2 regions of the Bacillus sp. FJAT-27231 genome follow, and region 1 is predicted to be linked to the other one. Evidence: riboswitches for the same ligand, from Rfam matches in the RefSeq annotation. Region 1 holds a riboswitch; the other holds the start of a gene.

Region 1 (8,031 bases):
GTCGACGTCTATTGAATCATTATGGTGATTGCCTATTTCTTCATACCTTTTTCGACTTTCCCATCTACAAGTGAATTTTTTCAATTTCGCAGTACCACAGCCTTATTTCAAACAACACGATGACATGAATAGCAGCTAAATAACAGCATTTAAAAGCAAAAAAATAATGAAGCGGGTGAGCTTGATTGAAGGCTCATCCGCTTCATTATTTTTATTGTCATCGATTATCATGCTCCCAATCTACTGTTTATCTTTCACAAGCAATGCCGTCTTTATCTCTATCTAATGTTGAATTAGCATGATAAAGTGCCGCTGAAATATACGGCTTATACTTTGTTTTTCCGCCTTTATTTTTTACCTTCGCATCTTTCGCTACACCGCCTTGATAAGCTTTATTCAGCTCGGTGCAGTTTTTGTAAGACGCTGCAGCTGCATCGGTTGAAGAGGGAGAGACTGCTGATAGGCCTAAAAGTAAAGTTGAAGATACAAAAAGGGCAGCAATACGTTTCACAATCAATCGGCTCCTTATAAGTTTAGTAGTAAAGTAATTCTCTAACAGGTTTTGAAGAAGATTAATCATTTTTTGACATCTTCCGTAATATATCGATAATACCATTTATTTACTGGTGTGAAAACAATAGATGAATAAAAAGTTCTATTTATTTAGCTTTCTCTTAATGTTTATACATAAAAATTGGGGTGATTCTTTAAAATTGTACAGGCCCTGAAAAAGATACCCTATAAAATTGAGGTTTTCGCAAATCGATCGCTCTGGCAAGTAGACTGGCCTGTTCATCTTTCTCATTACATCAAATTTTTTAAGTAAGGGAGTCTTCGCCAAACAAATTGGCTAATCAGAAAGCTAAAGACGATCCCTAAAACGGATGAAAGTAAAAATTGCGATACAACGGATAGTGAAAGTGCTGCCAAGCTGTATTGAAGAGCAACGACAACCGGTACATGAAGAAAATAAACAACAAATGTATTGGATGCCATACTTTTCAATAAGTGATTAGAACGGCTTCTCATTTCTCTGAATAATGTAACCAGTCCAATAATAAGAGAGATGCAAAGAAATGCTTCCACAAAAGACTTGGCAAGCGATCCTATATTCCAGCCGCCTTTTGTTAAATAAGGGAAAACGAAGCTTCCGCCAAAATATAAAATAACAGTCATTACTAATCCCGCTGCTAGCCAGAGAAAGCCTGTTTTACGAGGAAATGTGAACAGCCAGTTACGCTCGTAAGCTAGAATTCCTAAAAAGAAGAAGCTGGCATAGTGTGGAACGTGAGCAAATTCTGCTTGAATAATGCCTAAAAATCCAATCCAGCGATCAATTGGGAACCAAATACGAATGACGAATGTCACTAGAGCAAGAATAATTAAAAAGAAAATAATCTGCCAAGTATGAATTATCGTGGGCGGCTGTTTTTCTCTCGGCATTGGCACTAGCTTCCTCCACCATACGAACAGTAGAGTATAGACAAGCAGATGCTCTAAAAACCACAAATGCCCAAACTGCATATCTGGCCATGATGGCCCGGTCCAATGTGCAGGCTTTTCCCCAAAACCAAAAAAGATCTGACTGTAATAAGTAAAGAAAGAAATCGGCTCGTAACCGCGAAAATGTATGTAATACACGTACATTAAAACCGGCATCATGATAAAAAAGCCTAACAATAAAGGAATGCCAATCCGCTTAAAACGTTCAATTAAAAAACGGCGTGGTCCTTTTCTGGCAAACGAAGCTGGTACAAAATAGGCGGATAAAAAGAAAAACAAGCTCATAAAAAAGGCTGCATTGACAGTGAAAAATCGTCCCAGCCACGGAATCGACTCAGCTGATTGAAAGTACCACCAGCCGCCTGGCCCATATGCTTGCCCGGCATGATGGACGATTACTAGCATGATCAGGGCGATTTTTAATTGATCGATAAAATCTAGTCGTTTTTTCTCCAAATGAATAATCCCTTCTTCCTATAACATTTTTAGTTAAATGGTAACAGATAATGAAGAGGTTGGAAATATTTTTATGTGGCGGCAAAACATTTGAGCGTCCACTTAAGAACTTAGATAAGAGATCGATCACAAAGATGGAGCATCTATAAAATTATTTTATGACAGTAGAAAAATTAAATAACCACCCCAAAAAGTGAAATGAACTTTAAAAGAGCAGTTCCATCATGTCTAGTAAAAGAACTTATAGCTGAATATAGAATAAAAAAGCTCTCCTTATAGATATGTCCACTTACAATATGGATTTACTTCGGGATGTTAAGGGATTGACTATGAGCTGGTTTGTGTTTTAATGGCAAGGGGCACGTATAATTGGCAGAAATTGAACCGTGCAATTCTTATTGAGAAGTTTGTCCAAGGTGGTATAGTATGAAAAAGAAATATTGCTTGCTGAACTTTATTTTATGTTCAGGTTTTATTCTTAGTTCTATTCTCTTATTGCTTATGGCATACAAAGGTTTTGATGGACCGTATGCATTTAAATTTATAGCAGGCTATCTTATTTATCTTTTTATTATGGCAGTATATCTCTTGGTAAGAATGCTGATAAATCTAAGAAAGTTAAATAAGATTGAGATTAGGAGAAGACTATTTAAGTTTATAAGTTTGTTCCTTTTACTTAGTGCCATAAGCTATATGCTTAATTATTTTTTCTGGCCGGCGAAGAATCAATCTTATACCTTTTTATTTTCAGCGTTAGGGTTTTCTTTCGGGGGAACTTTTATCGGTTCCCCTTTCTTTAGAGAGGAAGAATCAAAATTGTAATATGTTCGATGGATAATGTAAAAGTAAATTAACGGTGTTTCCTAAAGGGAAGAGAAAGGCTATCATCGATAGCCTTTCTCTTTTACTAGTGAGGGCTAAGGATGAAATTAGACGATTATATGCACAAAGCCTTTCCTCATTTAGCACTTCGGCCGCCTTTATTTTAAAACTGGGAGAATTGGCATTCGTTTTGAGTTAGGTGAGGACTATGACTCTGACGAAGTGAAGTAGACGAAAATTGTTCTTATTTACAAGGAGTCTATGAAAGAGCGGCTCGTTTATTTGAGTCTTTGCGTGTACCTGACGATTCTATTTACGTGGTAGTAAATGTTAACGATTTTGCGGATAGTCATGCTTTCAAACATAAATTAAAGACCTTTTCTCAGTATGTAAAGGAGAGATCTTCTTTGTATAAGTTACATCATTATGTAATCCCTTATATTTTCCCGGATGACGATGAAGATAGAAGGTTTAGAACTCATTGATTTACTTTACCATGCAAAACATCCCAGCTTAGATACATTTCGATGTTAAAAGCAATTTGCAAACACGATCTAGGGATACGGCCAAGTATTTTTCGCTGAGTCTATTTCATAAATAGGGATAAACAGACAATTTTTCATATATGTGATGGTCGGGGCTGTGATGTAGTAGCCGCCTCGCCTGAAACGATTAAGGGAATTTATAAAAGGTACAATGGCTGGATATTAGATGATGATAGAAACAAAATTGATCAAGTATTTAAATAAGGGAAACACCAGGAAGCTGGCGTTTCCCTTTAAGCGGATGAAAAAATGGCCAATAGTATAGAATCTTTTCTTATTTAATCGGGACCCAAATTTCATTATAAGAATTTGAACGATACGGATAAGGGTCTATATAAGCTTCGAATGAAGCAGCTTCAGCTGGTTCATATCCATTAGAAGGGAACCATTCCGAATAAATTTGTTTCCAAGTTTCTATAATAGCACTGGGGACTGGTCCTTCTACTTCAAAAACAACCCACTTAGCTGCTGGGAAATGAATAGCTGGCCATTCAGCCGATAGGTCTTCCGCGTTGCATTCCACAGCAATCCAATAGTCCGTTGTATTTTCTTTTTCATTAAAGTTCGAACAAATTCCTAACAACCCTTTAATGTCTCCATTGTTTAATTGCAGCAAGCGGTCAGAAGTTCCATTTCTATTCATCTCCTCCCAAAATTCCGGTATGCCGGGAATTCCGACGTTCTCGGTGTTATTGGCAAATAGGCGTTTCATTCCTACTGCTTTGAAAGCATCTCGTGTGACGATACGATAGTTCATTGGTTCTGCTCCTTTCAAATTCACTTGAATTGCAAGACGGTTATAAGATCGCAGCTTTCCGACTTCTTTCCGAACTTCACTCGGTGCTATACCGTGCTGCTTACGAAAAGCTTTTGAGAAAGATTCCGGAGTGTCATAGCCATACTTCAAGGCAAGGTCGATTATTTTAATGCTAGTATTAGACAATTCTTGGGCTGCTAATGTTAAGCGGCGGCGACGCAAATATTCACCAACGGACATATCAGTCAAAATCATGAACGTACGCTGAAAGTGAAAAGGAGAAATATTCGCCTGTTTGGCAATCTCTTCTATGGTGATTTTGTCTGTTAAGTGTTCTTCCATATAATCAATTGCCTTTTGCAAGGATTCTACTAATGCCATAGCCTTCAACTCCTTAATCTAATTATAATCATTGCTTTGTTTTCATCCTGTTATTTTGTGCTCTCAGGGGACAGCTTGAATGATAGAGCCATCATCTTTTGGGAATAATTATGTGAATATAATTTTTTGCGAGATCGCTGATTAAAACAACCTAGAAAATAATTTTCTTACGGGGAGTATTGACCCTGATATCATTTTCCTATAAGATTCTTATGATATTATCATTATTTTGTTTGCGATGATAGAACGTCAACCTAATGATAAAGGCAAACTTATCGAAAGGTAAGGACGCAAAGCCACGGGTCTAAGATTGGTTAAATTATGATAGCCGGGCTGCCAAATAGGAAAATTAGTACCCTATTTGGTGACAATACGTTTAAAAGTAGGGGGCTAGTTATGCAAGAAGAATTAAAAGAAAATATTCAAAAATTTTACACTTTAATGGAGGCTTATCCAGATACTCCTGATTCAGCGTTTGATTTTGTTGTTTTTTTACGATCATTCCTTAGGATAAAATCACCACTTCCTTTGCCAACAACAGAGGTTATGACAGTCCTTAAAATACATAAACCAGCGGTGTTTTTTTCTTTAAGAGGAATGGCAAAGTAGAATGACATGCTCGGATTTTTAACCGCGCTATCGACCGATTTTGAAGCGGCCGAGCAAAAACTAAAAGGCTTATTGGAAATGAATTAAATAATCAATATAAATTGCCAGCTTTTTATAAAAACGGCACTGAGAAAGGAAAAAAATACAAAGCTGAATTAAAAATTTCATAAAGCAGCCGAAGGAAAGACGTGGGTATATACAATGGCAGCCAGTACGTTACGATGTGCTGGCTTTTTAAGCTTGCAGCAGCCTAACTAAATGTCTTTCTGTTGATAGAGGTGCTTGTTTCAGCGGGCGGATTTATTTAGCAGAAGAAAGAGGCAATATACACGGATAGACAAATGATTGACCTGAATGATTTTATTGATATAATTCTTACAGTATTATTATTTTGTATATAATAATACTAAATTATTTTTAATGATAAAGGCAAACTTATCGAAAGGTAAGGACGCAAAGCCACGGGTCTAAGGTTCACAAGCTCTGAACAATGACAGCCGGGCTGCCAAGTAGGAATAGGCTTCCTTATTTGGGTAATTACACGATTGAAGGTAGGGACCAAACTTGATGGAAGAGAACAAAGAACTAAGCAAAAGCATTCAACAATTTTATGAGTTATTAAAGAGGTGTCCAGATAATACCGAAGCTGCTTATGATTTTGTAGCTTACTTACGATCCTTATTAAAAATACAATCGAAAGTGCCTTTGCCAGCTAATGAAATTATGACGCTATTAAAAAAATATAAACCTCATGTGTTTTATACGTTAAAGAAAATGGCTAAAAAGAATTTGATGCTCAATATTTTGACTGGAGTACCTGCAAATGTAGACGCTGCTGAAGAAAGGCTAAAAAAACTAGCCAATAGTTAATGATTCAATAAACACTACACCTCGAAACACATAAACAATCAATCTAAAAACAAGTCATTAAAGCTAGCTGTCTGGCATAAAACCAAAACAGAAAGAGGCATCACTCTTAGAAGAGGTGCCTCTTTCTGTTTTCCGGCAGATAGGGGAGGACCTTCCCGAGAAAACAGAGAGAACTTATAATAATATCAAATTTCAATGTGTGAAAAATTCAAATATTGACAAACCTAATTCTAAACGATTAGCAGCCTTAGTTTTAATGAGCCTTTCTTTAAATAGTCATATCTATCGGTTTTCAGTTAACCTGTATTGCCTATTTTCCAATAATCCTTATTAAGGAAAAGAATACATTATCATTAGGTTATATAAAAAGGTAGCGATCTGGGGCATTAGGCGGATCAGAATTCTCAAGCAGTTCCTTCTGCCTTAGTTGTATTAGGTTAGGCATTGGCAAAGAGGGAGAGCCGCCTGTTCACAATCCTCGTATGCATCAACAGGAAGAAATGTTCAAATACGGTTCGGCCTTACATGCCAATGTGGTGATGGAATGGTTCCCAACATAGATAAAAATAAGATTAATTAATAAATAAACCGAGAAGTATTGTATATAAACTTCTCGGTTTATTTATTCTTACAAACTTCGGCGGTATACAGCCGGGATTTATATCTTTACATGCTAATGAAAATCGGTGTTACGGAATAGGGGAAGAAGCCCAGTCTATCGATTTTCTTCTTCCTACATAAAAGAGCTTGGCTGCAGCTTTACGCAAAATGAAAAGAATTAAAAAGCAATCTTTATTCCGAATAGCCTTTTCAACGAAGTATGTATTGCTAATCATGTTTGGGATCATTTATATAGAGCAAAAATGATTGATTTCTGTTTTCTCAATTCCTTATAAAAACTGAAACTAACTTAGCGTGGAGAACTATGTGCTGTGAATAACTGAAAAATGAATGGCATTGGGTCGGAAGAGGGAGCTATAAATTAGGCTTTCGTTCTATTTTGTAATAAGTAAAATTTTTTATTTTTTACCTGAATAATAAGGAACGACGAAAGTGACACCTTCTAAAGAACCAGTAACGGATTAAAAGGTGTTTAAGAAAACGATTATGGGTGGTGCTCACCATTTTCGCTGCTAATGACAGAGCATAACAGCAAAATATCTTGATGAATTTCTTTCCTAATGGACTCTTTTGGACAGCCATAGTACTCATCTATTAACTTACCTAGCTCCTTCATGAATATAACCAATTCAGAGTCAGAAATCATCCGAAGTCCTCCTTTACTACCTAGGTAATTAAGTCTATATTACCATTCGATTTAGAGTGAAGACAAGTTAGAGGGAGTAAACAGACCTATATAAGGGAGGGGAAATAGCCATGCCCTTTCATCCGAATAGAAAACGCCAAAAAACAGGCGTTTTAATTACTTTTTATTGATCTTGCCATCATTGCCCTTATCAATTCCGGTTGCGTTATTAATGGTTTGCATAATTAAATTTAGCCCTTGGTCCATTGCATTCATTGAATCAGCTTTTTGACCAATTTTTTTATCCTTTGTCTGTCTTTTCATCCTTACCACTCCTTAACATATAGTGTTTGCTGCAGGCTGAAAAATATTCACAAGAAGTAAAAGGGTAAATAAATTACATTGACATTTTTAATGGTTAATTGTTAACCTTTTATAAAATAAAGTTTACAAAAGTGTAATTCGTAGAAGCAGGGGGATTACATGAACAAACGACAAGGATAGGAGATAGACGTATGCAGCAGGAAAGATATTATAGCGTGAGAATGAGAGCGGCTAGGAATGAAACCCATGAAGGCGACGGAAAGCACATCTCTGGAGGAGAGCTGCTTTCCACCTACAATAATATAAAACAAGCTGTAAACGCTTTATTGGATAAGGCTTTAATTCATTCGCGAGGGAATCCCGATTTTATGCAGATTCAGTTTGAGGCGATTACTGAACCTATTGAGTGTATTCCTCCACTTACAATTAAAACGCATGAAGTAGAGTCGGCAGACAGGGGACAGGAATTGTCTCAGGAGCTGTTAGCAAAGGCGGGTATTCAGAGGAAAGTGATTGAA
Region 2 (8,031 bases), 1.5 Mb from region 1:
ATACACTTTTCGGAAGCTCTTTTTATTTATTAAACTGATGTGCTTCCGTCTCAACTCTCTTCATTGCATACATTCTTTTATCTACGTACAAATTAAGAGAAGTTGAATTGTATGACTTGGAGGGGTAATCATGAACGTTGCAGATTTTTTGATTATTATGGGCGCTGTTGTGTTGGCCATTGTTTTCATTATCCTTGTTGCTTTTCTAGTTTATATGGTTTTATTTGACCGCAATCAGAAAAGCCATTCGATTCTAAGAAATTACCCGCTGCTTGGGCGAGTCCGTTATTTCCTTGAAAAGATCGGACCGGAGATGCGGCAATATTGGTTCAACAGTGACACTGAAGGACGGCCTTTTTCTAGAGAGGATTACGAACATATCGTTAAAAGTGCTAAATATAGCCGTGATGTTGTTGGGTTTGGATCAAAGCGCGATTTTGAAGAGGAAGGTTTTTTTATACGGAATGACATGTTTCCGAAGTTAACAGAGGAACTGAAAATGGATAAGGAGGCAAAGGTATTAACGCAAAGATATATTTTATTAAAAGATCCTCTTTTCATGCAAAGAGAGGAAAAACGGGAAGACAATGAAGCGCTCGCTTATTTATTGCATGATGAAGACGCAGTAGTGATCGGACCTACTGCAGAGCAGCCTTTCATTGTTAAAGGATTGATTGGCATGTCAGCAATGAGCTACGGTTCGCTAGGCGATCGGGCTATTACAGCCTTATCAGAAGGATTGGCCTTGGCAAAGGGATCGTGGATGAATACAGGAGAGGGTGGATTGTCTCCTTATCATTTAAAAGGCGGCGTCGATATTATTATGCAGATCGGTCCGGGCTTATTTGGGATTCGTGATAAGCAAGGCAACGTCGATTGGGAAGAATTAAAACGAAAAAGCGAAATCCCCCAAATAAAAGCATTTGAAATTAAGCTGGCTCAAGGTGCTAAGGCACGCGGCGGGCACATTGATGCGGAAAAGGTAACTCCAGAAATCGCGGCGATACGAAAAGTGGAGCCATATAAATCTATTGACAGCCCTAATCGCTTTCGAGATTTTAGTGATGTACCGGCCATATGTGAGTTTATGGAGAAAATTCGCAATCAGACTGGAAAGCCAGTCGGGATGAAAATCGTAGTCGGCAGCAATGATAGTGTAGAAGAGTTGGCTAAGTATATGAAGGAAACTGGAAAAGGCCCTGACTTTATTACGGTGGACGGGGGAGAAGGCGGAACAGGAGCTTCTTACCAAGAGCTAATTGACAGTGTTGGATTGCCGATTAAATCGGCTTTGCCTATTCTTGTAGCGACTCTTCAGAAATACGGAGTGCGTGAACGGGTAAAAATTATCGCTTCCGGCAAGCTGTTTACCCCCGATAGGATCGCGATTGCTCTGGCGATGGGAGCAGACCTTGTTAATATTGCACGTGGGTTTATGATTACGGTCGGATGTATTCAGACATTGAAATGCCAATCCAATATTTGCCCGGTAGGAGTGGCGACGACTGACCCTGATTTGCAAAAAGCACTCGTTATTGATGAAAAGAAGTACCGGACAGCGAATTATTTAATCACGCTTCGACGAGGGCTGTTCCGCCTTTCTGCTGCTGCGGGTATCGAATCGCCTATTCATTTTGAACCGAAACATGTGATGCATAAGGACGACAAAGGAGTCGTCACTTCACTAGAAGATATTTTCCATGAGGTAGAACGCCAAATAGGAACGGATCAAAGTGTGAAAAAGAAGGATGAGGCTCCTTATCAACAACAGCCTTCTATTGAGACAGGTCTTATTTAAAAAGACACAATTCATTCTAGCTATTTTTTTTATAAAATGTTTAAACAATTGCTGCGTTTCCTCCGATAAAAAAAGAGTAAAAGGCAAACTTGGTGAAAGCCAGGGGCGCAAAGCTACGGACCTAAGCAGTGAAGACTGTATGGCCGCCGGGCTGCCATTCTCCTCGTAATTGAAGAGCAATGGCCATTCAATCATGAGGAGGAAAAGAGGATGGGCAAAGTAAGAAAGTTGTTTTTGCTAATGGTTGTGTTATTAATGGCATTCCTAATGGTGAATGAGAGAGCGGCGGCAAGTGAAGGAAGCGGGCCTCGTTCCACATGGTTATGGGATACGCAACAAATTGTCACAAATAAAGATCAATTGCTTACTTTCATGCAAGAACATCAAGTTAGCCAAGTGTATTTGCAAATTAATGGCAGTATTTCAATGGATCGTTACAAAGAGTTTATTAAACAAGCACGGCTGAAGGGCATACAAGTACATGCATTAGATGGCGCTCCATCTTGGGTATCGAGCCAGGGACTTTCCCAGCAGCGCAGCTTTTTCTCATGGGTAACAAATTATCAATCAAAGGCATTACCGGAAGAACAGTTTACAGGCATCCATTTAGACGTGGAACCTTATTTATATGCAGACTGGAACAGTCAGTATAAGAAAACAGTTTTAGCGTATCAAACACTTTTATTAGAAGCTCGGCAGTCTTCTCAGCGCTTAGGTTTGCCTCTTGCAGTAGACATTCCGTTCTGGTTTGATGGACAGTCTTATAGCAATACTTTAGGAAAAGGAAAGCTATCAGAATGGGTCATTTCCAATACAGATGCCATTACGATCATGGCTTATCGCGACACTGCCATTGGAGCGAACGGTATTATTGAGCTCGTACGCAACGAAATGAACGACGCTGCATTGAAACATAAAAAGGTATCGATCGGAGTGGAAACAACTCCTTCCGCGGAAGCAAATTTTGTCTCTTTCTATGAAGAAGGAGAAAGCTATATGTGGGAGCAATTAAATAGCACTAGCTCTTATTATGAGCAACTTTCTAGCTTTAATGGCTTTTCCATCCATTCCTTACACGGCTGGATGGCATTGAAACCATAAAATATGAAACGCGACTTTTTTAGTCGCGTTTTTTGTTTGCTTTTTCTTTCTTTACTAAGTTTGTGGTGTGAGAAAAAATTTTTTGTTAAGTGAAATAAGTACTACATAATCTGGGTTAAACGTCCGATATAACTTAATAAAAACTTCGCAAAAGAGGGAATAAAATGATGATTTTAAATAATTTGAAAATAGCTCAAAAGCTGTTAATGCTAATTATTCTTTTTGCAGTGATGGGAAGCGCTGTTGGTATGGTGGGGTACAAGAATATGAGAGACATGGCTTCTGGATCAGAAACCATGTATAAGGAAAATGTACAACCAATCGATTGGCTTGGACGGATTAATACTAATAACCGTGCGATTGATTCTTTTACGTTAGAGGCATTAATTACTAAAGATTCGGCTAGATACAATGAGTTAATGACGAATATTAGTGATGCGATAAAAGAAAATAATGAGAACATGAAGAAGTATAAAAAAACAAACTTATCTTCCGAAGAAGAGAAGACATTAGAAGTTTTTCAAACAACGTTACTTCAGTTCTCGGAAGTGAGACAACAAGTGCTCGATTTGGCTAAACAAAATAAAAAGGATGAGGCATACGCCCTTTATGTTCAATCGGCAGCTGAAAAACGCACGCAAATTAACAAGGCGATCAATGATTTGCAAGAGTATAATGAACAGTTAGCGAACAAAATTAAAGAGAGAAACAATGAGAAATTAAAGACAGCTACATCCATTTTAATAACAGTTAGTTTAGCAGGAATCGCTATTTCCATTTTAATTGGACTCGTGATAACACGAAGCATTGTGAACCCAATCAGACAAATCCAATCTTTAATGTCCCGAGCTGAAGATGGCGACTTTACAATTGCAGGAAGCTATCGTTCTAAGGACGAAATTGGGCAGCTTGTTTCCTCTTTTAATAACATGATTAATGGTTTAAAACAAATTATCAAAACAGTTAGCGAAACCTCTGAGCTCGTTGCCGCTTCTTCTGAGGAGTTAAGTGCTAGTGCCGAGCAAAGCAGCCGAGCGGGGGAAAGTGTTTCCATTAACATCCAAGAATTAGCTAAAGGCTCAAGCCGGCAATTACAGAGCGTCGGGGAAAGCACCAAAATTATCAATGAGATGGCAGGCTATGCTGAAAAAATCACTTTAAACGCGGAGCAGGCATCCCAAAAGGTAGCCCAAACGTCTGATATGTCATCTGAAGGAAAGCAGTCTATTGAAAAAGTCGTAAAGCAGATGAATTCCATAAACGAAAATGTGACAGGCTTAGGAATCTCTATAAGGGGACTTAGTGAAAGTTCAAGTGAAATTGGAAGAATTAACGAGGTTATTACAGCGATTGCGGCGCAAACCAATCTGCTGGCATTAAATGCCGCCATTGAGGCAGCAAGAGCAGGAGAAGCGGGGAAAGGCTTTGCTGTAGTAGCTGATGAGGTGAGAAAACTTGCCGAACAATCGGCAGCCTCAGCCGAACAAATCACAAATTTAATTGAAGTCATTCAGAACAATACAGGCCAGACGCTGCAATCCATGAAGTCAGCGGCAACAGAAGTGGAGGCCGGTCTGACTGTCGTACAAGAAGCCGGAGACTCCTTTGAGAAAATTGAACGCTCTATTCATGAAGTTGTAACCCAAATCAAAGATGTGGCTAGTGCCATTAACGAATTATCTTCAGGCACCGTACAAGTAGCCACTTCTATGAATATCGTAAAAGATGTAGCAGAAGAATCAGCCGCAAGCAATGAAAGTGTATCCATTGCGACAAAAGAACAGCTAGTGTCGATGGACGAGATTTCCACAGCTTCCGCTACTCTAGCGAAGATATCAGAAGAGCTGCAGCAGTTGATTACGAGATTTAAAGTGTGATTCTAAGTTGTGTTTATCAGGCTCTTGAAAGCATTAAGTGATTGAACGGCTAACGCAAAAATAACTATCACATAAGAGAAGACAAAGGCTGGGCCATCTAAATGCGAAGATTTAGATGGCCCAGCCTATTATAATACTCTCGAAATGTGTAGTTGGTCAATGTACTAGCGTGGAGAACGATTTAAGAGCTGGCGTTTATCGTAATGGCTGATGCTTTCTCATTGCAGAAGAAGCGGCTTATCCATTTTTTTGTATCATTCGTGATAACAAGCTAGTTCTATTCGTCACACCTAACTTTTTATAGATATTCTGCAAATGCTTTTTTATAGTGTGTAAGCTGACAAATAAATGATCAGCCATCTCCTGATTAGTGAGTCCTAATTGTAACAAATCACAAATTTTTTCTTCACTAGGTGTTAACTTTACATCTTCTATTGGGCTATTATTGGGTGAATGCTTGAGAATGTACTGAAGCTTGAGCGAGATAAAATGAGAAAGAAGGTCGATGCTGTTAGCTGCTTTATCATTAAAGCCGGCATTCCCCTGTTCTCCTATGAAGGAAATTCCACCAATTAATTTGTTTTGGCTTATTAAATAAACGCCCATTTCATGATAATGATGATGAGGCTTCATAAAACCATTATAAAACAGACTGTCTTCATACTCTTGTTTAGATACAATATCTTCTATCCGTAATACTCTGGTGTTAGATAACAGAGAAGATACACGTATCGGCAGCAAAAAATCCTCGTCATGGTAATGATGAATGTATTGATGAAGGGATTTCTCTGGTGTATTTCTAGTAACGGGACTATAAATTTCTCCTTTGTCTCTACATAGCCAGAAAATCGAGTGTTCAAGCCCAAAGTGTTTTTCGAATAAGTATAATACCTGTTCCCGAAATTCTGAAAGGGTACGTAAGTCATCTAAATGAAGCAGCATCTCTTTATAAGTATTGAACGGTATCTCTTTCATGCTCTCACCTCGTTAAATCGTATGTATTTAACATAATAAAACTAATTTGTTGATACAGTGATAAGAATATTACACTTTCGGATAATTTTCATACTATTCCCTCTATTTTATAATAAAAAGGAAGGGAGAGGATAGAATGAGTTACTTAAATATGGCAATTGTTCAAGTGGCATCACCTAGTATGAGCCATGATCTAGAGCAGAGGAAGAAAGAAAACCTAAAAAAAATGATGGAGTACATCGACCAAGTTTGTTTTGTGAACCCGACCATTGACCTGATTGCTTTTCCAGAACTATACCTGAACGGACTCGAAGCGGTCTATTGGAAGGAAATGGCGGAACCTATACCAAACGGGCCGATGGTACAAGAGTTGATAGAGAAAGCAAAACAGATTAACAAATGGCTGGCACCAGGTTCTTTTTTTGAATTAGGCGAAAATGGAAGCGTATACAATACCGCTATCTTAATTTCTCCTCAAGGGGAAATTGTTCTTAAATATCGAAAAGTATTTATCCCTTATCCATTAGAGCCATCTACTCCAGGAAATGAATTTCCTGTTTTTGAAATCCCGAATATCGGAAAGGTTGGCTTTTTAATTTGTGCGGATGGCCATTATCCGGAAGCCGCCCGTAATCTTGCATTGAAAGGGGCAGAAGTTATTATTAAACCAACTCTTCAAGGAGAATGGATTGGCGGACTGAGAAATCATACTCCTGTGGCGATTACCCGGGCGATTGAAAACCAATGCTTTGTCGTCAGCATTAACCATCCGTCACCAGTTGGCATGGGAAATTCAGTAGCGGTTGACCCAGAAGGAAGAATTATTGAAGAGTTAGGCATTGCGGAGTCTTTTACTTTCGTACATTTAAACTTAGAAGAAGTTCGACGTGTAAGAGAAAATGGCTCCTGCGGAATGTTCGGCTTTTTAAAAATGCTGAAGGAATTTAAAGAAGCTGGATGCAACGTAGATGAGTGTTATGAAGATGGTATTGAGAATGCAGAAGTATATAAGAACCTTTCTTTTCCTCATGCAAAGACGCCAGATCAGATTACTCGCTATAAAGGTCCAAAAGATTTGAAACCTTCGACTCTCTAAGGTGGAATTATTGGTCGCTGTTTCTACTTCAATAAAATAAAAGTGAAAATTTTTGAATGACAGTTCAAAATTAGCTATCGATCAAACGGTCACGGCAAGGTGAAAACTTTTTTCATCCAGTCGTGGCCGTTTCTGTTTTTATCCTGCTGATTCAATAGCTTTCCTCTTTTTTAATTTCCCATATCATAATGGAAAACAAGGATTAATGCACTGTGGTGAAGAATGAAGTTGATCGTATGGTTTTCAATTCTTTTAACGGATAGAAATATTAATTACACAAAGATTATTGAAAAATACGCGCACAATTGGGTATAGAGGAAAAAAGTGAGAGGGATTGAAACAAAATCTTTGAAAAAAGGATGAAAAACTATGAACTTAATTGAAAAAGCAATTAACTTCGCTGCAACAGCACATAAGGGACAAGTCCGGAAAGTGGCTGATATTCCATACATTGCTCATCCATTTGCCGTTGGAATGATGCTGCAAAAAGCGGGATGCGCTGATGAAGTAATCGCAGCAGGTATTCTTCACGATACGTTAGAAGATACAGAAGCCACTTATGATCAGCTTGTCACGGAGTTTGGCAGACAGACAGCAGATATTGTGCAAGCGGCGTCTGAACACGATAAGTCTTTATCTTGGGAAGAAAGAAAACGGGCGACGATCGAAGCGCTGCCGTTCGTTACGAAGGAAGCACTTCAAGTGATTGTCTGTGATAAGCTGCATAATATTCGCAGCATTTATGAGTCAGTAGAGACAGAGGGAGCGAAAGCCTGGGAGCATTTTAACCAGGGAAAAAGTAATCAGCATTGGTATTACTCGAATATTCTAAAGCAGCTCAAAGCGCGCAGAGGAGAGTTTAAGCTTATTCGTGATTTGGAAAGTGAAGTGAACCGGCTATTCATCGGCAGAGAAAAGTTAACAAACGAAACCATTGATTTGTTATTTGATGTACCTTACCAAATAATAGAGGAGAAAATTCCACTTTTAGAAAAGGCCGGGCTTTTGGAGTTTGTCAAAGAAGTACATGCAGAAGCAGACTTTTATTACCGAAACGGTCGAATGGACTTTGCTTATCGATTGATGGAAGCTTTTCAGACACGAGGAATCGAATTTCAAAGTAATTCGGATGGGCCGATTCTTTTAATGTTATACACAGCCGTTTTGCAAAAACGGCTCGCCTG

What was found. Region 1 has a riboswitch for cyclic di-GMP ahead of AC623_RS11765 (hypothetical protein). Riboswitches for the same ligand answer to the same signal wherever they lie in the genome.
Region 2: linked by a shared signal. The riboswitch ahead of AC623_RS04415 (hypothetical protein) and the one ahead of AC623_RS11765 (hypothetical protein) in region 1 are both predicted to bind cyclic di-GMP.

What each region holds. Positions count from the first base shown of each region.
Region 1 covers NZ_LFZU01000001.1:2,473,727-2,481,757, reverse strand. Annotated here, with positions in the region: gene AC623_RS11785 (excalibur calcium-binding domain-containing protein) at 248-514, opposite strand; gene AC623_RS11780 (acyltransferase family protein) at 805-1,959, opposite strand; gene AC623_RS11775 (hypothetical protein) at 2,386-2,781, shown strand; partial or broken gene AC623_RS21075 (DUF3885 domain-containing protein) at 2,883-3,530, shown strand; gene AC623_RS11770 (AraC family transcriptional regulator) at 3,601-4,464, opposite strand; cyclic di-GMP riboswitch class I at 4,720-4,805, shown strand; gene AC623_RS11765 (hypothetical protein) at 4,861-5,073, shown strand; cyclic di-GMP riboswitch class I at 5,492-5,583, shown strand; gene AC623_RS11760 (hypothetical protein) at 5,641-5,943, shown strand; gene AC623_RS21500 (hypothetical protein) at 7,049-7,210, opposite strand; gene AC623_RS21770 (hypothetical protein) at 7,367-7,513, opposite strand; gene bioW (6-carboxyhexanoate--CoA ligase) at 7,705-8,031, shown strand, end outside.
Region 2 covers NZ_LFZU01000001.1:925,772-933,802, forward strand. Annotated here, with positions in the region: gene AC623_RS04410 (FMN-binding glutamate synthase family protein) at 131-1,798, shown strand; cyclic di-GMP riboswitch class I at 1,871-1,957, shown strand; gene AC623_RS04415 (hypothetical protein) at 2,009-2,899, shown strand; gene AC623_RS04420 (methyl-accepting chemotaxis protein) at 3,067-4,776, shown strand; gene AC623_RS04425 (helix-turn-helix transcriptional regulator) at 5,014-5,751, opposite strand; gene AC623_RS04430 (carbon-nitrogen hydrolase family protein) at 5,888-6,847, shown strand; gene AC623_RS20890 (HD domain-containing protein) at 7,217-8,031, shown strand, end outside.